Regions from separate parts of the Kitasatospora sp. NPDC088861 genome, predicted to be linked through region 3. Evidence: riboswitches for the same ligand, from Rfam matches in the RefSeq annotation. Region 3 holds a riboswitch; each other region holds the start of a gene.
What was found. Region 3 has a riboswitch for cobalamin ahead of ACIP37_RS20260 (CoA-acylating methylmalonate-semialdehyde dehydrogenase). Riboswitches for the same ligand answer to the same signal wherever they lie in the genome.
Positions count from the first base shown of each region.

Region 1: linked by a shared signal. The riboswitch ahead of ACIP37_RS30550 (ABC transporter substrate-binding protein) and the one ahead of ACIP37_RS20260 (CoA-acylating methylmalonate-semialdehyde dehydrogenase) in region 3 are both predicted to bind cobalamin.
Region 2: linked by a shared signal. The riboswitch ahead of ACIP37_RS17260 (iron ABC transporter permease) and the one ahead of ACIP37_RS20260 (CoA-acylating methylmalonate-semialdehyde dehydrogenase) in region 3 are both predicted to bind cobalamin.
Region 4: linked by a shared signal. The riboswitch ahead of ACIP37_RS19635 (HoxN/HupN/NixA family nickel/cobalt transporter) and the one ahead of ACIP37_RS20260 (CoA-acylating methylmalonate-semialdehyde dehydrogenase) in region 3 are both predicted to bind cobalamin.

Region 1 is NZ_JBIVJF010000026.1:35,555-41,060, reverse strand. It holds gene tkt (transketolase) at 1-1,842, opposite strand, end outside; cobalamin riboswitch at 2,392-2,597, shown strand; gene ACIP37_RS30550 (ABC transporter substrate-binding protein) at 2,719-3,663, shown strand; gene ACIP37_RS30545 (iron chelate uptake ABC transporter family permease subunit) at 3,660-4,739, shown strand; gene ACIP37_RS30540 (ABC transporter ATP-binding protein) at 4,781-5,506, shown strand, end outside.
Region 2 is NZ_JBIVJF010000008.1:210,985-216,490, forward strand. It holds gene ACIP37_RS17235 (amino acid ABC transporter permease) at 1-403, shown strand, start outside; gene ACIP37_RS17240 (amino acid ABC transporter ATP-binding protein) at 400-1,197, shown strand; gene ACIP37_RS17245 (CGNR zinc finger domain-containing protein) at 1,311-1,901, shown strand; gene sodX (nickel-type superoxide dismutase maturation protease) at 1,933-2,367, opposite strand; gene sodN (superoxide dismutase, Ni) at 2,591-2,986, shown strand; cobalamin riboswitch at 3,075-3,213, shown strand; gene ACIP37_RS17260 (iron ABC transporter permease) at 3,303-4,385, shown strand; gene ACIP37_RS17265 (ABC transporter ATP-binding protein) at 4,385-5,149, shown strand; gene ACIP37_RS17270 (ABC transporter substrate-binding protein) at 5,172-5,506, shown strand, end outside.
Region 3 is NZ_JBIVJF010000011.1:111,805-117,310, forward strand. It holds gene ACIP37_RS20250 (enoyl-CoA hydratase/isomerase family protein) at 1-861, opposite strand, end outside; gene ACIP37_RS20255 (acyl-CoA dehydrogenase family protein) at 861-2,000, opposite strand; gene ACIP37_RS20260 (CoA-acylating methylmalonate-semialdehyde dehydrogenase) at 2,008-3,507, opposite strand; cobalamin riboswitch at 3,724-3,915, opposite strand; gene ACIP37_RS20265 (nitrilase-related carbon-nitrogen hydrolase) at 4,252-5,196, shown strand; gene ACIP37_RS20270 (hypothetical protein) at 5,311-5,506, opposite strand, start outside.
Region 4 is NZ_JBIVJF010000010.1:209,627-215,132, reverse strand. It holds gene ACIP37_RS19670 (aminopeptidase P family protein) at 1-146, opposite strand, end outside; gene rpmF (50S ribosomal protein L32) at 237-410, opposite strand; gene rpsR (30S ribosomal protein S18) at 464-700, opposite strand; gene ACIP37_RS19655 (CobW family GTP-binding protein) at 713-1,879, opposite strand; gene rpsN (30S ribosomal protein S14) at 1,885-2,190, opposite strand; gene rpmB (50S ribosomal protein L28) at 2,190-2,426, opposite strand; gene rpmG (50S ribosomal protein L33) at 2,552-2,716, shown strand; gene ACIP37_RS19635 (HoxN/HupN/NixA family nickel/cobalt transporter) at 2,830-3,942, opposite strand; cobalamin riboswitch at 3,972-4,186, opposite strand; gene ACIP37_RS19630 (metalloregulator ArsR/SmtB family transcription factor) at 4,268-4,651, shown strand; gene ACIP37_RS19625 (DNA-formamidopyrimidine glycosylase family protein) at 4,706-5,506, opposite strand, start outside.

The DNA of each region.
Region 1 (5,506 bases), on a different contig from region 3:
CTCCAGGGCGAGGTGCACCTCGGAGCCCGTCGCGATGAGGATGACGTCCGGCGTCGCGCCGCCCGGAGCCTCGGCCAGGACGTACCCGCCCCGAGCCGCTTCCCGTGCGGGGGCGAACTCGCCGCTGTCGCGGTCGAGGACGGGCAGGTTCTGGCGACTGAGGACCAGTCCGGCCGGGCGGTCGCGGTGTTCGAGGATGGTGCGCCAGCACGCGGTGGTTTCGTTGGCGTCGGCTGGGCGCACGACGTCCAGACCGGGGATGGCACGCAGTGCGGCCAGGTGTTCGACGGGCTGGTGGGTGGGGCCGTCCTCGCCCAGGCCGATGGAGTCGTGGGTCCAGACGTACGTGACCGGCAGTCGCATCAGAGCGGCCAGCCGGACGGCGGGGCGCATGTAGTCGGAGAAGGTCAGGAACGTGCCGCCGTAGGGGCGGGTCAGACCCTGCAGGGCGATGCCGTTGAGGATCGCGCCCATGGCGTGTTCACGGATGCCGAAGTGCAGGGTGCGCCCGTAGGGGCCGCCCTTCCAGTTCTTTGTCTGGCGGTCGGTGGGGACGAAGGACGGCTGGCCGACCATGGTGGTGATGTTGCTGCCGGCCAGGTCGGCGGAGCCGCCCCACAGCTCGGGCAGGACCGGGGCCAGTGCGGTGAGGACCTCGCCCGAGGCGGCGCGGGTGGCCATGCCCTTGGCGTCGGGGGGAAAGGTCGGCAGGACGTCCGCCCAACCGTCGGGCAGCCGCTGCTCCCGCAGTCGGTCCAGCAGGACGGCGCGCTCGGGGTTCGCCGTGCGCCAGGCCGCGAACCTCTCGTCCCACTCGGCGTGCACCTGCCGGCCGCGGTCGGCGGCCTCGCGTGTGCGGCCCAGGACGTCCTCCTCGACGATGAAGTGCTCTTCGGGGTCGAAGCCCAGCAGCCGCTTGGTGGCGGCGACCTCGTCCTCGCCCAGCGCGGATCCGTGGGCCTTGCCGCTGTCCTGCTTGGTCGGGGCGGGCCAGCCGATCACGGTGCGCAGCATGATCAGCGAAGGGCGGCCGGTCTCCTGCCGGGCGGCGCGGGTGGCCGCCAGGAGCACGTCGACGTCCTCGACGTAGCGGCCGGTGCGCGTCCAGTCCACGGTCTGCACGTGCCAGCCGTAGGCGGCGTAGCGGGCCGGGACGTCCTCGCTGAAGGAGATGTCGGTGTCGTCCTCGATGGAGATGTGGTTGGAGTCGTAGAAGACGATGAGGTCGCCGAGTTCCTGGTGCCCTGCCAGGGAGGCGGCCTCGCCGGTGACGCCTTCCATCATGTCTCCGTCGGAGGCGATCACGTAGACGTGATGGTCGAAGAGGCTGGTGCCCGCTTCGGCGTCCGGGTCGAGGAGACCACGTTCGCGGCGGGCGGCCATCGCCATGCCCACCGCGCTGGCCAGGCCCTGGCCCAGCGGGCCGGTGGTGATCTCCACGCCGGGGGTGTGCCGGTGTTCGGGGTGCCCGGGGGTGGCGGAGCCCCAGGTCCGGTAAGCCTGCAGGTCCGAGAGTTCCAGGCCGTAGCCGGCCAGGTAGAGCTGGATGTAGAGGGTCAGGCTGGAGTGGCCGCAGGAGAGCACGAAGCGGTCCCGTCCCAGCCACCGGTCGTCGCCGGGGTCGTGGCGCATGACGTTCTGGAACAGCAGGTACGCCAGTGGGGCCAGGCTCATCGCGGTGCCCGGATGGCCGTTGCCGACCTTCTGCACCGCGTCGGCGGCCAGCAGCCGCACGGTGTCCACCGCCCGCGCGTCGACCTCGTCCCACCCTGTCCGCCCTGCCACCGGATCCGCGAGGGATTCGTCGCGCCGCGCGGTAGCGTCGTTCTGGTCGTTCGCCATGCCGTTGCTCCTTCGTCTCGGCTTGTCGTCCATCGTTCCTCCGGCACTGGGCGGGCACGACCGCCGGGCCGTCGCCCGCGTGATTGCTGGTGATGTACGAACTATCCCCAGGGGTGGCGCTCTGTCCGGCACGACACACCCTTTCGGTGAGCCGCTCCGCCTCGTCGCTTGCCCCCGAAGTGGGGGAACACACCCCTGACCACCCGTCGCAGGTCCGCGGGAGGGCGTGCGCGGGCCCCCCTTCGACGGCCCGGTGCCTCCGCCGCCGAGCAGGGTCGGTGACGGCATGCTCGATCCGCTCGACGCCGACGACCAGCCGCGTCTCCGCCCGCCGGCCGAGTGGCGGCGCCCTACTTCCCCGTCACGTGCCCGGACGAGGTCCTGGACCACCACCTGCGGCACTACGCCGTCGAGTTCAGGAACTGGATCGTCGCCGCCGCCCGCACCTGAGACCCCCGACCGGGCCCCGTGGCCGATCCCTCCCGCAACCCCGGGAACGGTCCAGACGATCATCCCACGGGCTGGCCAGCACCGACCTGACCACGCCTGATACCTTGCCATCGCCGTGGTGTACGGGAAACCGGTCTGAGTCCGGTGCGGCCCTCGCCACTGTTGCCGCGGAGTTCCGCGGCCCTCGCTGACCGGCTTTTCCAGCGGTCAGGGCCACTGGGCGGGTTGGAAGAGCCGTCCGGGAAGGTCGGCCGCGGCGCGTTGATGCGGAAGCCAGGAGACCGGCCACGGCGCTACATGTTCCACGAGGGTTTTGGAGAACACGTGCCCAGCGGTCTGCCGTATCCGTTCCGTTCCATATGTTCCGTACGTCCCACAGGTCCGATACGTGTCGGCCGGGCGGTCGCGGCCTTCCTGTTCATCGGCATGCTCGGAGCTTGCACGGGCGCCCCCGCGCCCACCACGTCCGGCGGGACGACCGGAACTGCCGCGCCGGTCAGCGTCGACAATTGCGGGACCACCGTGACGGTCGGCGCGCCGCCCGACCGGCTGGTGACGCTCAACGAGGGTGCCACCGAGGTGGCCCTGGCCCTCGACCTGCAGTCCCGCATGGCCGGTACCGCCTACCTCGACGATTCCATCCCGGAGAAGTGGAAGGCTGCCTACGACTCCGTCCCGGTGCTCTCCAAGGACTACCCGACGAAGGAGAAGCTCCTCGCGGCCCGTCCCGACTTCCTGTACGCCTCCTACTCCAGCGCGTTCACCGACAAGGTCGCGGGCACCCGGGGGGAACTGCGCGGCCAGGGCATCCCGTCGTACCTGTCCCCGTTCGGCTGCTCGGACAAGAGCCAGGTGCCGCCGACGACCTGGCAGGCGGTGTGGGGCGAACTGAACGACGTCGCCAAGGTCTTCGGTGTCACGGAGCGGGCCGCCGCGATCCAGCAGCAACAGGAGCAGCAGCTGGCCGAGTTCACGGCGACGGCCGCGGGCAAGGGCTTGAAGGTCCTGTGGTACGACTCGGACACCAAGGCGCCGTTCGTCGGGGCCGGCCACGGCGGACCTCAACTCGTTCTCGATGCCGTGGGCGCCCGCAACGTCTTCGGGGACCTGTCCGGTGGCTGGCAGAACGTGAGCTGGGAGAAGGTCGTCGCGGCGGACCCGGACGCCATCGTGGTCGCGGACGCCGGCTGGGACACGGCCCAGTCCAAGATCGACTACTTGGAGAACGACCCGGTGCTGAGCAAGCTCACCGCCGTACAGCGCAAGGCTTTCGTGGTGGTGCCGTTCTCGGAGTCGACTCCCGGCGTGCTGCTCGCCGACGGTGCCGCCCGGGTGTCCGCGGGACTGGGCCGACTGCACCCGGGTTCATGACCGCGCCCCACCCCGCCGTCGCGCGGCCCCCTGGTCCGGGCCGCGCGACGGCGGCCCTGGCCATCGGTGCGGCCCTGCTCCTGGCCACCGTGCTCCTCGGCCTCGCCGTGGGCTCGCAACACGAGCCGGTCCGGACGGTGATCGACGTCGTGGTGCGCCGTCTCGGGCTGGGCAACCCGCACGTGACGCTGCTGGACGACCAGATCGTCTGGCAGTTGCGGCTGCCCCGGGTTCTGGGAGCGGCTGCCACCGGCGCCGGCCTCGCGGTCTGCGGTGCGGTGTTGCAGACGCTGACCGGGAACGACCTGGCCGATCCCTTCCTGCTCGGGATCTCGGACGGAGCCGCCGCCGGCGCGGTCACCGTGATCGTCCTCGGCGTCGGCGTGTCCGGCGCCGTGGGCACCGGCGCGGTGTCCACGGCGGCCTTCGCCGGTGCCCTGCTAGCCGCCGTCGTCGTCCTGGCACTGGCCGGCGCGCGCACCCGGTCGCTACCGACCACCCGGACCGTGCTCGCCGGCATCGCGGTGGGACAGATGTGCGGGGCCTACACCTCGTTCGTCGTGCTGGTCCTCGGGGACCGCAACGCGGCGCGCGGTGTCATGGAGTGGACGCTGGGCTCGGTCGCCGGCGTGCGGTGGCCCACCGCCGTCTTCCTGACCGCGGTCGCGCTGGCCGGTGTCACGGTCCTGGCCTCCTCGGCCCGCGACCTGGACGCCTTCGCGTTCGGCGAGACCGCCGCCCGCTCCCTCGGCGTCCACGTCGAGCGCACCCGTTGGGTCCTCGTCGCCACCGCCGCGCTGGTAACCGCGTGCCTGGTCGCCCACACCGGCGTCATCGGGTTCCTCGGCCTGGTCGTACCGCATGTCGTCCGTCTCGTCTGCGGCCCGCGCCACGCCCTCCTGCTGCCCGTGTCGGCACTGGTGGGCGCTTCCCTCCTGGTGGGCAGCGACATCGTGGCGCGCTCGGTCCTCCCCGACCGGGAGATCCCCGTCGGCGTCATCACGGCCGGGCTCGGAGCGCCCTTCTTCGCCTGGCTGCTGTGGCGCCAGGGGCGGGCCGACGGGAGGGGGCAGTGACGGTGACGCCCCCCGCCGAGCTGCGCACGGAGGGACTTCGTGTGAGCATCGGCGGAGCCACGCTGCTGGACGCGGTCTCGCTCGCGTTCGCCCCCGGCCGGATCACGGGCCTGCTCGGACCCAACGGCGCCGGGAAGACCACCTTGCTGCGCGCGGTCGCCGGACTGACCCGGCCGAGCGAGGGTCGGGTCCTCCTGGACGGAGAGGATCTCCACGCACTCACGGCCCGCCGACGAGCACGACAGGTGGCCTTCATGGAGCAGCAGGCGGACACCCGGCTGTCGCTGCCGGTCCGTCAGGTCATCGATCTCGGCCGCACGCCGCACCGCAGCCGCTGGCCCGTGCCGGCGAACTCCGCCACCGACGCCCACGAGCGGTCCGTGTTCGCCGCAGCCGTGGCCGCAGCCGACGTCGGCCACCTGCTCGACCGGTCCTGGCCGACGCTGTCGGGTGGCGAGCGGCAGCGGGTCCAGCTCGCGCGGGCACTGGTGCAGGAGCCCGGCGTGCTCCTGCTCGACGAGCCCACCAACCACCTCGACCTACGCCACCAACTCGGCTTCCTCGGCACCGTACGCGGGCTGGGCATCACCACGGTAGCCGCGCTGCACGACCTCGAACTCGCCGCCGCCTACTGCGACGAGGTCGCCGTCCTGCTCGACGGCCGACTGGTCGCCCACGGGCCCAGCTCCGACGTGCTCACCTCGCCGACGATCGCGCACGTCTACGGCGTCGACGTCACCGTGGAACGACACCCCCGGCACGACAGA
Region 2 (5,506 bases), on a different contig from region 3:
CGCGCTCGGCATGAGCCGGTTCCAGACCATGCGCCGGATCGTCCTGCCCCAGGCCATGCGGGTGATCATCCCGCCGACCGGCAACGAGACCATCTCGATGCTCAAGACCACCTCGCTGGTCAGCGTGATCTCCCTGGAGGAGATCTTCCGGGCCGGTCAGGTCATCTACTCCCGGAACTACCAGAACATCCCGCTGCTGATCGTGGTCAGCCTCTGGTACCTGTTCTTCACCTCGCTGCTGACCATCGGCCAGTACTACATCGAGCGCTACTACGCCCGCGGCTCCAACCGGACCCTCCCGCCCACCCCGCTGCAGCGGCTGCGGGGCCTGTTCGCCGGGAAGCCCGCCCCGAAGACCGGCGCCGACGTCGTCCCGGGGCTCGAGGGAGGTGGTCACGTATGACCGACCTGAGCAAGACCCCGGCCGCCGCCACCGGACAGCCGATGGTGCGCGCCGAGGGCGTCCACAAGTCCTACGGCTCCGTGCACGTGCTCAAGGGCATCGACCTGGAGGTCAAGCAGGGCGAGGTGTTCTGCCTGATCGGCCCCTCCGGCTCCGGCAAGTCGACCTTCCTGCGGTGCATCAACCACCTGGAGAAGATCAACGGCGGACGCCTCTGGGTGGACGGCGAACTGGTCGGCTACCAGCAGAAGGGCGACAAGCTCTACGAGCTCAAGGACCGCGAGGTCGCCGTCAAGCGGCGCGACATCGGCATGGTCTTCCAGCGCTTCAACCTGTTCCCGCACATGACGGCCGTCGAGAACGTCATGGAGGCCCCGGTCCAGGTCAAGGGCGAGAGCAAGGCCGCCGCCCGGGAGCGGGCGATGGTCCTGCTGGAGCGGGTCGGCCTCGCCGACAAGGCGAAGAACTACCCCTCCCAGCTCTCCGGCGGCCAGCAGCAGCGCGTCGCGATCGCCCGCGCGCTGGCCATGAAGCCCAAGCTGATGCTGTTCGACGAGCCCACCTCGGCGCTCGACCCCGAACTGGTCGGCGACGTCCTCGACGTCATGCGCGGCCTCGCCGAGGAGGGCATGACCATGGTGGTCGTCACCCACGAGATGGGCTTCGCCCGCGAGGTCGGCGACGCGCTGGTGTTCATGGACGGCGGCGTGGTGGTCGAGTCCGGCAACCCCCGCGAGGTGCTCACCGACCCCCGGCACGAGCGCACCCGCGCCTTCCTCTCCAAGGTGCTGTAGAACCGTACCGACCGGCGCCCGGCAGGCTGCTCCTGCCGGGCGCCGACGTTTTCCCCACCCAGGTAATAGGCTGGACGCAATCAGCCCGTTACCGACCTTCTGGAAGGACCTCCGTGGAGCTCGCCTCGTACGCCGATCTCGCCGTTCGGCTGGTGAACACCGAGGAGCCCGGGCGCGGCACCGACACGCTGACGTCCGTGGACGCGGTGCGCGGCCTGTTCTCCGACTCCTCACGGGCCGCCGCACAGGCCGACGAGTCCGACCTGCCCCGGCTGCGGGCGGTGCGGACCAGGCTGCGCGGGGTCTTCGAGGCCGCCGCCGAGGGCGACGAGATCCGGGGCGTCGACCTGCTGAACAGCCTGCTGATGGAGTACCCGGTCAGCCCGCTGGTCTCCGGGCACGACTACCTGGACGACGCCGGCCGGCCGCGCTGGCACCTGCACCTGGCCGACAACTCGCCCACCGCCACCGCGCACTTCAGCGCGGTCGCCTGCATGGGCCTGGCCGTCCACCTGACCGAGCTGGGCGCCGACCGGCTCGGCATCTGCCAGGCCGCGCCCTGCCGCAACGCCTACCTGGACACCTCGACCAACCGCTCCCGCCGCTACTGCTCGGACCGCTGCGCGACCCGCGCCAACGTCGCCGCGTACCGGGCCCGCAAGCGCCAGGAGGCCGAGGCCGCGGCACTCGGCGCCGCCGGCTAGGTCCTGTCCGGGCCGGGCCGGGCCCAGGGGGTCAGAGTTCGTCCGCCCAGACGCCCAGGCGGCGGGCCAGACCCGGTACCCGGGCCAGCCGGGTGCCCAGCAGCAGCCGCTCCAGCCGCCGCCCCGGCGCCAGCCAGGCCGGGCGCGGGCGCAGCCGCAGCAGCACCCGGCCGAGCACCAGCTCGTCCGGGACCGGGCCGTAGCTGCGGCTGTCGCTGTCCACCGGCCGGTTGTCGGACAGCAGCCACCAGCCCCTCGGACGCCGCTCGGCGGCCCGCTTCACCACCAGCAGGTCCTGCTGGAAGGGGTGCCGGAAGAGCACCACCGCGCCGGGCCGGATCGGCGCGCCGTAGCGCACCAGCAACTGGTCGCCCTCGCGCAGGGTCGGGACCATCGACGGGCCCGCCACGTCGACCAGCCCGAACGGCACCGCGCCGCCGCCCCGGCCCCGGGGTTCCGTGCCCATCGGTTCCGCGTCCGCCGGTTCCGTGCTCCGCGCCACGACTCCTCCTCCCGGACCGCCCGGTCCCAGTCTGCCGTACGGACCGTCACCCCGTTCGATCCGTTCGATGTCCGGATTACCCCGGTTCCGGGTCCGCCTTTTGCCCTAGGCCCACCGCCCGATCGCGAAACCCCGGGTGCGGAAGGGTAATCTCGGGCGCGGGAAGACGATCTAAGGAAGGACTCCCATGTTCTCTCGTCTGTTTGCACCGCGCGCCACCGCCCACGCCCACTGTGACCTGCCCTGCGGCGTGTACGACCCGGCGCAGGCCCGGATCGAGGCCGAGTCGGTCAAGGGCACCCAGGAGAAGTACCAGGCCAACGAGGACCCGGCTTTCCGCACCCGCGCCCTGATCATCAAGGAGCAGCGTGCCGAGGCCGTCAAGCACCACATCTCGGTGCTGTGGAGCGACTACTTCAAGGCCCCGCACTTCGAGAAGTACCCGCAGCTGCACCAGCTGATCAACGACACCCTGAAGGCCGCCTCGGCCGCCAAGGCGTCCACCGACCCCGCCACCGGCCAGGCCCTGCTGGACCTGATCGCCGAGGTCGACAAGATCTTCTGGGAGACCAAGCAGGCCTGAGCCTGACGCGTCGCCACCCGACCGCCCCCGTCCGCGAGCCCGGACGGGGGCGGTCGTGCGTTCACGCCCCATCCGAGCCCGGTAAGGGTTGCCTAGCCTGAGTGGCTGTTATGCTGCCAGGGCGTCCGAGGGGGAAGTCCGGTGTGAATCCGGCGCTGACCCGCAACGGTGAGCACGGCCCCGGGGCCGCGCCAGCCCGATCGCCCCCGGCCGCTGAACTCCCGACAACTCGCCGTGGACTGCGAGGGGATGGCGCCCGGGCCCGCGCCCGACCGGTGCCGCCCCCGCGCACCCGCGGCCCGAGGCAAGGCGCACCGTGAGCAGCACCGCAGCCGCGGGCAGTGGCGCAACGAGCCCGCCCGCCCGCCGAATACCCGCCCTCCCGCTCGCCGTCGGCCTGGCCGCCGCCCTGCTGCTCTCGCTGCTCTGCGGCGTGGCGCTGGGCGCCTCCGGGATCGGCCTGCCCCGCGCCATGCGGCTGCTGGCCGCCGGGCTGACGGGCGGACGGCTGGAGGCGGACGAGGCCGCCGCCTACGCGATCGTCTGGGAGATCCGGCTGCCGCGCGCCGTGCTGGCCTCGGTGGTCGGCGCCGGGCTGGCCGCCACCGGGGTCGCCGTCCAGGCCCTGGTGCGCAACGCGCTGGCCGACCCGTTCGTGCTCGGCATCTCCTCCGGCGCGGCCGTCGGCGCCAACGCCGTGCTGCTGCTCGGCGCCTTCGCCTCGCTCGGGGTGTGGGCGATCTCGGCCTCCGCGTTCGGCTCCGCGCTGGTCGCCATGGTGCTGGTCTACCTCGCGGCGCGCACGGCCTACGGGCTCACCCCGCTGCGGCTGGTGCTCACCGGCACCGCGCTCTCCTACGGCTTCTCCGCCGTCACCGCGCTGATGGTCTTCGCGTCCGCCCGCGGCGAGGCCGCCCGGGACGCCATGATGTGGCTGCTCGGCAGCCTCGGCGGCGCCACCTGGGGCTCGGTGCCGATCGCCGCCGCCACCGTGCTGGCCGGCCTGGCGTACCTGGCCTGCGCCGCCGGCCGGCTGGACGCGCTCGCCATGGGCGACGAGACGGCCGCCTCGCTGGGCGTGGACCCGGACCGGCTGCGCCGCGAGCTGTTCGTGGTGACCGCCGCCGTCACCGGCACGGTGGTGGCCGTCAGCGGGGCGATCGGCTTCGTCGGGCTGATGGTGCCGCACCTGGCCCGGATGCTGGTCGGCGCCGGGCACCGCCGGGTGCTGCTGGTCGCGCCGCTCGCCGGGGCGCTGCTGCTGGTCTGGGTGGACATCGTCTCGCGCACCCTGCTGGCGCCCGCCGAACTGCCGGTCGGGGTGGTCACCGCGGTGCTCGGGGTGCCCTGTTTCCTGCTGCTGATGCGCCGTCGCGGCTATTCCTTCGGAGGCCGCTGATGGATCTCGCCCTGGACTCCGTCTCGGTCGAGCTGGCCGGCGCCCGGCTGGTCCACGACGTCGCCCTGGACGCCGCCGCCGGGCAGGTGGTCGGACTGGTCGGGCCCAACGGCAGCGGCAAGTCGACGCTGCTGCGCTGCGTCTACCGGGCGCTGCGGCCGGCCGCCGGGGCCGTCCGGCTGGACGGCGCGGACCTGCACGCGCTGACCGCGCGCGAGGCCGCCCGGCGGGTGGCCGCACTCCCCCAGGAGCACTCCGCCGAGTTCGACTTCACGGTGGCCGAGGTGGTCGCCATGGGCCGGTTGCCGCACCGGCGCGGGCTGGGCGGCCCGGGTGCGGACGACCACGCGCGCTGCACGGAGGCGCTGCGCAAGGTCGGCGCCGAACAGTTGGCCGGGCGGGGCTTCCTGAGCCTGTCCGGCGGCGAGAAGCAGCGGGTGCTGATCGCCCGCGCGCTGGTCCAGGAGCCCCGGCTGCTGGTGCTGGACGAGCCCACCAACCACCTGGACATCGGCCACCAGTTGGACGTGCTGGCGCTGGTCCGGGAGGCCGGCCCGACGGTGCTCACCGCGCTGCACGACCTCAACCTGGCGGCCGGCCACTGCGACCTGCTGTACGTGCTGCGGGCCGGCCGGATCGTCGCCTCGGGGCCGCCCGCCGAGGTGCTCCGACCCGCCCTGCTGGCCGAGGTGTTCGGCGTCCGGGCCACCCCCGTCCGGCACCCGGTGACCGGCGCCGTCCAACTGCTCTTCGACCGGATCTGACCCACCCCCCGAAGGAACCCCCGTGCGCACCAAGGCCGTTGCCATCACCGCCCTGCTCACCCTCGGGCTCACCGCCTGCGGCGCCGAGATCGCCCCGAGCGGCGACGCCACCGCCGCCTCCGCCCACTACCCGGTGACCGTGGAGAACTGCGGCACCAAGCTCACCTTCCCGCAGAAGCCCGCCCGGACGGTGACCAACGACGTCGGCATCACCGAGCTGATGCTCGCCCTCGGCCTGGCCGACCGGATGGCCGGCTACGTGATGCCCGACGACAAGGGCCGGGTCGACCAGGTCGCCTGGAAGGACGGCTACCAGCAGACCGCGTGGCTCTCCAAGAAGGAGATCACCAAGGAGAT
Region 3 (5,506 bases):
GACGGCCTCCAGCGGGCCGAGGGTACGGGCCCGGCGCAGCGCCGCCAGGGTGGCCTTCACGGCGGCGGGCGAGTTGGCGGCGATCCGGTCCGCGGCCTCCTTGGCCTCCGGTTCGCCGCTGTCCCGCAGGCGGTCGAGGATCTCCTCCACGGTGCCGGCCCCGTAGCAGCGGTCGATCCACGCCCGCCGGCCGTCCAGCACGCCGGCCGGTGCGGGCCCGACGTTCCGTTCGAGGGCGTCGTGCACGGGGAGTTCGGCCAGGTCGTCCAGCAGCGCGGGCAGCCGCTCGGCCGGGACGAAGTGGTCGGCGAGGCCGCAGAGCAGCGCGTCCGCGGCGCCGACGGAGCCCGCGGTCAAGGCGAGGTGGGTACCCGACTCGCCGGGCGCGAGGGCGAGCAGGTAGGTGCCGCCCACGTCCGGGACGAAGCCGATGCCGGCCTCGGGCATGGCGATGCGCGTGGTCTCGGTGACGATCCGGACGCTGCCGTGGGCGGAGACCCCGACCCCGCCGCCCATCACGATGCCGCTCATGAGCGCGACGTAGGGCTTGGGGTAGCGGGCGATGCGGGCGTTGAGGCGGTACTCGTCGCGCCAGAACTCCTCGACGGCGCCCGGGGCCGCGCCGGTGGCGGCGCGGTGGATGGCGACGATGTCGCCGCCGGCGCAGAAGGCCCGCTCACCGGCGCCGGTGATGACCACGGTTGCGACCCGCTCGTCCTCCTCCCACGCGTCCAGCGCTTCGGAGATCCTCCGCACCATGCCGTGGGTGAGGGCGTTCAGGGCTGCGGGGCGGTTGAGGACGATCAGGCCCGCCCGGCCCTCGCGGTGGACCAGGACCTCGTCGAGGTCGGTCCCGGCCATCACGCGGCCCCGATCAGGCCGCGGGCGACGATGACGCGCATGATCTCGTTGGTTCCTTCCAGGATCTGGTGCACCCGCAGGTCGCGGACGATCTTCTCGATGCCGTACTCGGCCAGGTAGCCGTAGCCGCCGTGCAGTTGGAGCGCCTGGTTGGCGACCTCGAAGCCGGTGTCGGTGGCGTGCCGCTTGGCCATCGCGCACAGCTCCGGCGCCCTGGGGTCCCCCCGGTCCAGGGCCGAGGCGGCCCGCCAGAGCAGCGACCTGGCCGCCTCCAGCTCCGTGGCCATGTCGGCGAGCCGGAACTGCAGCGCCTGGGCGTGCAGGAGCCGGGCGCCGAACGCCTCGCGGTCCGCCAGATAGCCGGTGGCCCGCTCCAGAGCGTCCTGCGCTCCGCCGAGGGAGCAGGCGGCGATGCCGAGCCGGCCTCCGTTCAGCCCGTTCATGGCGATCCGGAAGCCCTCGCCCTCGGCTCCGAGGAGGCGGTCGGCCGGGAGCCGGACGCCGTCCAGGAGCACCTGGCGGGTGGGCTGGGCGTTCCACCCCATCTTCTTCTCGTCGGGACCGAACGAGACGCCGGCGTCGTCGCGTTCGACGACGAACGCGGACACCCCGCCGGCCCCCGGTCCGCCGGTGCGGGCCATCACCAGGTAGACCCGGGAGACGCCGGCGCCCGAGATGAACTGCTTGACGCCGTCGAGGACCCAGTGGTCCCCGTCCCGGCGGGCCCGGGTGGTCAGTGCCGCCGCGTCCGAGCCCGCGCCGGGCTCGGTGAGGCAGTAGCTGGCGGGGGTCGCCATGGCGCTGAGGCCCGGCAGCCACCGGGCGCGCTGGGCGTCGTCGCCGTAACGGTCGATCATCCAGGCGACCATGTTGTGGATGGACAGGTAGGCGGCGATGGACGGGCAGCCGGTGGCCAGCGCCTCGAACACGAGCACGCCGTCGGCGCGGGTGAGTCCGGAGCCGCCGGACTCCTCGCGGACGTAGACACCGGCCAGGCCGACGTCCGCCGCCTTGCGCAGCACGTCCACCGGGAAGTGCTTGGCCTGGTCCCACGCGACCGCGTTCGGCGCCAGGTGTTCGCGGGCGAAGGCCCGGGTGGTCGCCGCGATGGCGAGCTGGTCCTCTGTGAGGTCGTGCACGGCGCCCTCAGCCCATCGTCGGGATGGTGAAGCTCGCGCCCTCCTTGACCCCGGAGGGCCAGCGCGAGGTGACGGTGCGGGTGCGGGTGTAGAAGCGGATCGAGTCCGGCCCGTGCTGGTTGAGGTCGCCGAACCCGGAGCGCTTCCAGCCGCCGAAGGTGTGGTACGCGACCGGCACGGGGATCGGCACGTTGACGCCGACCATGCCGGTGTTCACCCGGCGCGCGAAGTCCCGCGCCGTGTCGCCGTCCCGGGTGTAGACGGCCACGCCGTTGCCGAACTCGTGCTCGCTGGGCAGGCGCAGCGCCTCCTCGTAGTCGGCGGCACGGAGCACGGTCAGGACGGGGCCGAAGATCTCCTCCCGGTAGATCCGCATGTCGGGAGTCACGCGGTCGAACAGCGAGGCGCCGAGGAAGTAGCCGCCCTCGTGCCCCTCCAGCCGGAAGTCCCGCCCGTCGACCACGAGTTCGGCGCCCTCCTCGACCCCGAGGTCCAGGTAGCCGCGGACCCGCTCCAGCGCGTCGGCGCCGACCAGCGGGCCGAAGTCCGCCGCCGGGTCGTCCGAGCGCCCGACCTTCAACGCGGCGATCCGCTCGACCAGTTTGGCCACCAGGGCGTCGGCGGTCTCCTCCCCCACCGGGACGGCCACCGAGATCGCCATGCAGCGCTCGCCGGCCGAGCCGTAGCCGGCGCCGATCAGCGCGTCCGCGGCCTGGTCGAGGTCGGCGTCCGGCATCACGACCAGGTGGTTCTTGGCACCGCCGAAGCACTGCGCCCGCTTCCCGTGCGCGGCGGCGGTGGCGTACACGTACTGGGCGATCGGCGTGGAGCCGACGAACCCGACCGCCTGCACCCGCGGGTCCTCCAGCAGGGTGTCCACGGCCTCCTTGCCGCCGTTGACCACGTTCAGCACGCCCGGCGGCAGCCCGGCCTCCAGGAGCAGTTCGGCGAGGCGCAGCGGCACCGAGGGGTCGCGTTCCGAGGGCTTGAGGACGAAGGCGTTGCCGCAGGCGAGGGCGGGTGCGGCCTTCCAGAGCGGGATCATCGCCGGGAAGTTGAACGGCGTGATGCCCGCGACCACGCCGAGCGGCTGGCGCATCGAGTACACGTCGATGCCGGTGCCCGCGTTGTCGCTGAACTCGCCCTTCAGCAGGTGCGGGATGCCGGCGGCGAACTCCACGACCTCCAGGCCGCGCTGGATGTCCCCGTGGGCATCGGCCACGGTCTTGCCGTGCTCGGCGGACAGCAGCCGGGCCAGCTCGTCCTTCTCCTGCTCGACGAGTTGGAGGAAGCGCAGCAGGACGCGGGCCCGCCGCTGCGGGTTCCACGCGGCCCACCCGGGCTGGGCCTGCGCGGCGTCGGCGATCACCGCCTCGACCTCGGCCCGGCTGGCCAGCGGCACCCGGGCCTGCACCCGGCCGGTGTTGGGGTCGTACACGTCGCCGAAGCGACCGGAGGTGCCGGCGGTGGGCTTGCCGGCGACGAAGTGGGTCAGTTCTCGGACCATCGGGTTCCTTCTCTCGACAGGGGTGGGGAGAGGAGGAGGATCGGAGGCCGCCGCGGGTCGGCGGGCACACGGTGGTGCGCCCCGCGGCACGGGCGTGCGGCGGCGGAACGGAACGTCAGGGCGTGGACGCCCCGGCGGCCGTGGGCACGGGACGACCAGGAGCGGCAGTGGAGCGGGAGCAGCCCGGAGTCATGCGTGTCGTCTCCATCCTCGTGGAAAACACGGAACACCCGCGGCCGGTATCCTGACTCCCGGATCACCGCACGCCCCCAGGCCTTCCCGGCTGGCTGCCAGTGGCCTTCATCTGCGAGGACGAACTCCCCGGTCACAGTGGCGGGACCGTGCCGGACTCACACCGGCTTCCCTGACACCGCGGACCTGTCGTCGACCATATAGTTGGACGTCCTAGTAAGTCCAGAGGCCCGCACGCGCGTTGCGCCATCGGGTTTCCGCCGCGCCGAGCCCTGCCCGACGCCGGTCACCGCGCAGCCGCGTAACCGCGTAACCGCGTAACCGCCCACCATTCGCAGGCCACCCCCTTGCCGGAACGTTCCGGCATGGCTAGATTCTTCACCACGCCAGCAAAGCTGACTGAACTTTCAGTTATACCGCAGGGCCGCGTCGGCACCAGAGAACAGAAGGAACACCCATGACCACGTCCACCACCACCGGCCGCACGGCCGCCGGAGGCCCCGCCTCCCGCACCTGCCGGACGTCCCGCCGGCAGACGAGGACGGTCCGCCCGTGACCTCGTACGCCGTCCTCACCTCCTTCGGCTCCCCGCTCGGCTCCCCCGGCCGCACCAGGCCCGCCGAACGCGCACCGCTGCGCGTCGGGCTCGTGCAGATGCGCTGGCACACCGACCCGGCCGAGCACGACGCCCGGCTGCGCGAGGGCGTGGCACTCGCCGCCGCGCAGGGCGCGACGATGGTGTGCCTGCCCGAGCTGACCCGCAGTCCCTACTTCTGCAACACCGACGACCCGATGGGGGAGGGCGCCGCCCGCCACCTGGAGGACGTCGAGACGGGGCCCACCACCCGCCTCGCCGCCGAACTCGCCGCCGAACTCGGCATCAGCGTCCACGCCTCCCTGTACGAGCGCGCCGAGGACGGCGGCCTCGGCTACAACACGGCCGTCTGCGTGGACCGCGACGGCACCCTCGTCGCCAGAACCCGGAAGAACCACATCCCGGCCTTCCCCGGCTACCGCGAGGACCTGTGCTTCCGCCCCGGCGACAGCGGGTTCCCCGTCCTGGCCCACCAGGGCGCCGCCTTCGGCTTCCCCACCTGCTGGGACGAGTGGTTCCCCGAACTCGCCCGGGCCTACGCGCTCGGCGGCGCCGAAGTCCTCGTCCACCCCACGGCCATCGGCTCCGAGGTGGACCTCCCGGACTTCGACACCCGGCCCATGTGGGAGCACGCCATCAGCGCCAACGGCCTCGCCAACGCGCTGTTCATGATCGTGCCCAACCGGATCGGGACGGAGGGCCGGTCCACCTTCTACGGCTCGTCGTTCATCTCCGACCCGTACGGCCGGATCCTGCTCCGCGCCCCGCGCGACCGGCCCGCCGTCCTCGTCGCCGACCTCGACCTCGACCAGTGCCGGGACTGGCGGGAGTTCGGCCTCCTGCGCACCCGCCGCCCCGAGCTGTACGCCCCGCTGACCGCGACGAGCCGCACCGACGCCTGACCGGACGCCCCGGCGCACCCACGCCGGGGCGTCCCGCCGCCACGAGTCGACGTGCCGGGACTGACGCCAACTACCTTTTCCAGTAGCGTAGTTGACGTGACCGACGCGCCGACCTCAGGTGGTGGCCGTCGGAGCGGGCGAAGCCGCACCGGCGGACGGCGGGGCCTGGCAGGGCAGGACGACCATCACACTCACACCCTGGCCGGGCTTCGACGCGCCCGCCGAAACGGTGTAGCCGTCGGACTCGTGGACGGCATCGAACTCCCAGGTGGGCGGGGTGGACTGAGCGTCCGCACCGGACGCCGACGAG
Region 4 (5,506 bases), on a different contig from region 3:
CGGGTCAGCAGCAGCGTCGCCCCGCAGGGCGCGCAGCCCGTCAGATACCGCACGTTCGCCGCCCGGGTGATCAGCGCCGCATCGGCCCCGGCCGCACTGCAGTGCTCCCTCACCCGCTCCCGCCGACCCGCGTACGCATCAGACATGCGTCGAGCCTACGAACCCCCACTCCGATCCGCCCGCCGAGCACCCCCGACAGGGCGCGCCCCCACCCCCGCACGCCCCCTCCGTGGTCGCTACGCCCCCTCCGGGTCGATCAGGCCGCGGCGGTAGGCGGGGACCAGGTTCTGGGGGACGAGCAGTTCGCGGCCGTTGAGGGTGATCGGGACGAGCTTCGGGGCCTTGCCCTTCCACTGGGCCCGGCGGTGCCGGGTGTTGCTGCGGGACGTCTTGCGCTTGGGGACGGCCATCGGGGGCTCCTTGTCGGGTGGTGACGGTGGTGGCGGTGGTGACGGTGGTCCGGTTACCGGGTGGTGCCGGCGGCGTACGGGAGGAGGGCCATCTCGCGGGCGTTCTTGACGGCCCTGGCCACGGCGCGCTGCTGCTGGACGGTGAGCCGGGTGACGCGGCGGCTCCGGATCTTGCCGCGGTCGGAGACGAAGCGCCGCAGCAGGTCGGTGTCCTTGTAGTCGATGTACTCGATGCCGGCCGTGAACAACGGGTTCGGCCGGGCCTTGGGCGGGTTCGGTCGCTTACGCACAGTGACGGCTCCTCAGTGAACGGGGTCGAGCAGGTCCCGGAAGGCGTCCGGCAGGGCCTTCCAGCCGGGTTCGCCCGCCGCGAGTTCGGCGTCGGTGAGCAGACAGGAGTCGAGCAGCCCGGTGACGCCGTCGACGTCGAGGCCCTCCGCGGTGAAGCTGAGCTGCTGCACCCGGTCGCCGTGCAGAGGGTGCCAGTCGAGGGCGGCGGCGGCCCGGCGGGCGGGCGGGTAGAGCTCCCAGGCGGCGTCGGGCAGGGAGGTGAGCCAGGGGCCGCACTCCTCGACGGCGAGGTTGGCCCCGGCGGCGTCCCAGGCGAGCATCAGGTCGGGCCGGTTGGCCAGCCAGAAGCGGCCGCGGCTGCGCTGGGCGGCGGGGACGAGCAGTTCCAGCGCCCGGTGCAGCCGCTCGGGGTGCAGCGGGCGTCGGCGCTCCCAGACCAGCGTGGTGACGCCGGCCTCGTCGCTCTCCTGCGGGAGCAGCGCGATCGCCGGGTTGACCCGGTCGCGGGCGGCGGCGACGTCGAAGCCGCCGAGGGCGGCCCGGGTGAGCGCCCCGGTGCCGAGCCGGACGACCCGGGCGGTGGGGTGGAGCTGGCGGAGCAACGCGAGCCCGGGCGCGTGCGCCGTCGCGCGCGGGACGGCGAGGGTGGTGGCGTACTCGACCTGGTGGGCGAGCGCCTCCGCGCGGGTCCGCTGGTCCTGGACGGCGGTGTGCTCGCCGTGCTCCACCAGGTCGTCGGAGACGGAGAGTTCGCCGATCAGCCGGTCCGGGTCGACGGCCGTGACCACGCCCGCGAGTTCGACGGCGTCCTCCAGGTGGCGGCCGTCCGCCTCTCCCCCGGCGATCACCTCGACGGCCGGGTGCGGGTCGCTACCGCCCCACAGTTCGACGATCGCGAGCCCGTACCGGCCTTCGTCGGCGATCCGCAGCAGTCGCGGCAGCAGGTCCTCGCGCAGGGCGCAGCAGGGGCAGTCGTTCACCAGCGGGACGTCGGCGGCGTCGAACCCGCCTCCCGCGTCGCGCAGTTCACGGTGGACGACGCCCTGCGAGGCCTCCCGCAGGTCATGGTGGAGGACCACCGCGTCCACCGCTGCCGCCGCCAACTCCCGGACGGCGGCGCGGCGTTCGTCGGCGTGCAGTCCGGCGACGACCACCACGGGCAGTTTGATCCCGTCCACGCCGCTCACCAGCTGGCCTTGCGGACGCCGGGCAGGTGGCCGGCGTGGGCGTGAACGCGGAGGTTGACCCGGGAGAGGCCGAAGGCGCGCAGGTAGCCACGGGGGCGGCCGTCGACGGCGTCGCGGTTGCGGATCCGGGTGGCGCTGGCGTCGCGAGGCTGGCGGGCGAGTTCGGCCTGGGCGTCCGCGCGTTCGGCGGGGGCGGTGCCGGGGTGGGCGATGATCCGCTTGAGCTCGGCGCGGCGCTCGGCGTACCGGGCCACGACGGCGCGGCGCTGCTCGTTCTTGGCGATCTTGCTCTGCTTGGCCATCAGACCTTCCCCCCTCGGGCGCGGATGCGGGCGACGGCGGCCTCGATGCCGATCGTGTCGATGGTGCGGATGCCCTTGGCGCTGAGGGTGAGCCGGACGTACCGGCCCTCACCGGGCAGCCAGTAGCGCTTGTGCTGGATGTTGGGGTCGAAGCGACGGCGGGTGCGGCGGTGCGAGTGCGAGATCGCGTTGCCGAATCCGGGTTGGCGGCCGGTGAGTTGGCAGTGGGCGGACATGGGTGCTCCCTGGCGTCCGGGAATGGGCGGGACGGAGCTCACGTTACACCAGATGAAAATGACTTCCATTTCGGTGTACGGTTTCGCCTCAGCCCCGAACACCCCGCCAACCCGGGAGGACACCCATGGCCCGCAGCGAACTGCGCCCCGTCATCAAGCTCCGCTCCACCGCCGACACCGGCTACACGTACGTGACCCGCAAGAACCGCCGCAACGACCCGGACCGGATGGTCCTGCGCAAGTACGACCCGGTCGCGCGCCGGCACGTCGACTTCCGCGAAGAGCGCTGAACCCCGCCCGCCCGACGACCGGCACCGGCCCGCAGCGACGAAACGGCGCCTCCCCCCGGGATCCCGGGGGAGGCGCCGTCGCTGATCGCTGCCGTCGCTGATCGCAGCCGTCGCTACTCGGCGGCCACCCAGCGCTTCTCCACCCGGGCCAGCTTCCAGTAGGCGATCGCCGCGGCCCAGACCACCACGAACAGCCCGGCGATCGCGTAGCCGACGTTGTCCAGCGAGATGCCCGCGATCCAGCCGGTGACCGGGTCGGTCAGATCGAGCTTCTCGTGCAGCACGCCGACCAGTTCGATGGTGCCGATGACGAAGGCCACCGCGATCGACAGCCCAGTGATCGTCAGGTTGTAGTACACCTTCCGGACCGGGTTCGCGAAGGCCCACTGGTACGCGAAGTTCATGAACGTCCCGTCCAGGGTGTCGAACAGGCTCATCCCGGCCGCGAACAGCAGCGGCAGGCAGACGATCGCGTACCAGGGCAGCCCGGCCGCCGCGCCCGACCCGGCCATCACCATCAGGGTGACCTCGGTCGCGGTGTCGAAGCCCAGCCCCAGCACCATGCCCACCGGGAACATCTGCCCGGGCCGGGTGATCGACCGGGTCGCCCGGTTCAGCACCCGGGCCATGAAGCCGCGCGAGTTGAGGTGCTCCTCCAGCTGCGCCTCGTCGTACGACCCGGCCCGCATCGCCCGGAACACCTTGAGTATGCCGAGCAGCGCGGCCAGGTTGAGCGCGCCGATCAGGTAGAGGAACGCGCCGGAGGCCGTCGTGCCGACCATCCCGAGCCACTTGTGGGTGGCCGAGTCGTCGTCCATCAGCGTGCTGGCCAGCTGCGCGCCGCCCGCCACCAGGGCGGCCATCAGCACCACCATCGAGGAGTGCCCGAGGGCGAACCAGAAGCCGACCGAGACCGGCCGCTTGCCGTCCGCCATCAGCTTGCGGGTGGTGTTGTCGATCACCGCGATGTGGTCGGCGTCGAAGGCGTGCCGCATGCCGAGGGTGTACGCGGTGATCCCGAGGCCCACCCCGAAGACCTGGGTGCCGACCGCGTAGTTGTGGGGCGCGACCAGGAAGACGAGCGTCCCGAAGGCCACCACGTGCATGGCCAGGATCACCCCCATCAACCCGGCCGTGCGGACGGTGTCCTCGCGCTTCCAGCGGAACGTGGGCAGCACGGACGGTGTCGCCGGCGCCTCGGCGGCGGCGGTTTCGGGCAGGGTCATTCGGGTCACGCTCCAGCACCTCGTGGAAACACTTCGTGAGATGCCGTGGCCGGTCTCCTGGCTTACGGGGGTCCCGTACCCGCCTTCCCAGGTGCGCGAGGCTCCCAGTGGCGTCGTGGGTACGGACGTCTCTCCATCGTCGACGATCACGATGGCCCGATCACAGTGGCGAGGGCCGCTCCGGACTGGGACCCCTGAGGATCCGTCACCGGTCTTCCCGAGCACCACGGCGGGGAACACCGTAGGGGCCAGGACCCACCCTTGCAAGGCTGCGCACCTGCGCAGGTGTCCAGGATCACAGGCCCCCTCCTGCAACAATGTGCGCATGCATCTCGTACCGGCCGACCGCGCGGGCCACCGCACCATCGACGGACACCGGGTCTGCGAGGCCATCGCCGCGATCGGCGACCCCGCGCACGTCCGCACCTGGGCCGAGCGGTTCTCCCTGCTCGCCGACCCCGGGCGGCTCGCCCTCCTGCTCGCCCTCCACCGGGCCGGCCCGCTCGCCGTCTCCGACCTCGCCGTCGCCACCGGCATGCGCGACCCCGCCGTGTCCCAGGCCCTGCGGCTGCTCCGCACCGCGGGCGTGGTCACCGGGGACAAGGACGGGCGGATCGTGCGCTACCGGCTCGTGGACGAGGCCCTGCGCCCCCTCCTCGACGCGTGCGCCGCCGCCGAACACCACGAGCCCAGCGCGGCCGTCGTCTGACCGGCTCCTCCGGAGGACGCGCCGGGGCCCGGCCGGAGCAACCCTCGAACGCGGTCAGGCCGCCTGGCAGGCGGGGCACCAGAAGAGGTTGCGCGCGGCGTGCTGCTCCGTCCGGACCTCGGTGCCACAGACCAGGCAGGGCATCGCGGCCCGCCGGTAGACGTACACCTCGCCGCCGTGGTCGTCGACGCGCGGCGGGCGGCCCATCGCCTCGGGGGTGTGCTCGGGGCGGACGGTGTCGATCCGGCCCGCGCCGACGCCCTCGTGCATCAGGGCGACCAGGTCGGCCCAGATCGCGTCCCACTCGCCCCGGGTGAGGTCGCGGCCGGCGCGGTGCGGGTTGATCCCGTGGCGGAACAGCACCTCGGCCCGGTAGACGTTGCCCACCCCGGCCAGCACCTTCTGGTCCATCAGCAGCGCGGCGACGGTCGTCCGGCTGGCCGATATCCGGCGCCAGGCGGCCTGCGGGTCGGCGTCGGCGCGCAGCGGGTCGGGGCCCAGCCGGGCGGCGACGGCGTCCTTCTCCGCGCCGGTGACCAGCGCGCAGGTGTTGGGGCCGCGCAGGTCCGCGTAGCCGTCGTCGTTGGCCAGCCGCAGCCGGACCAGGCCGACCGGCTCGGGCGCGGGCCCGGTACCGAAGGCGAAGCCGCCGTAGAGGCCGAGGTGGACGTGCACCCAGGCGCCCTCCTCGAAGCCGAGGAACAGGTGCTTGCCGACGGCTTCGGCCGCGGTGAGCAGCTGCCCGTCGATGGCCTTGGCCTCGTCGGCGAACCGGCCCTGCGGGCTGGACACCTCGACCGGACGGCCGCCGAAGGCCTTCCGGTTCTCGGCGGCGAGGCGGTGGATGATGTGGCC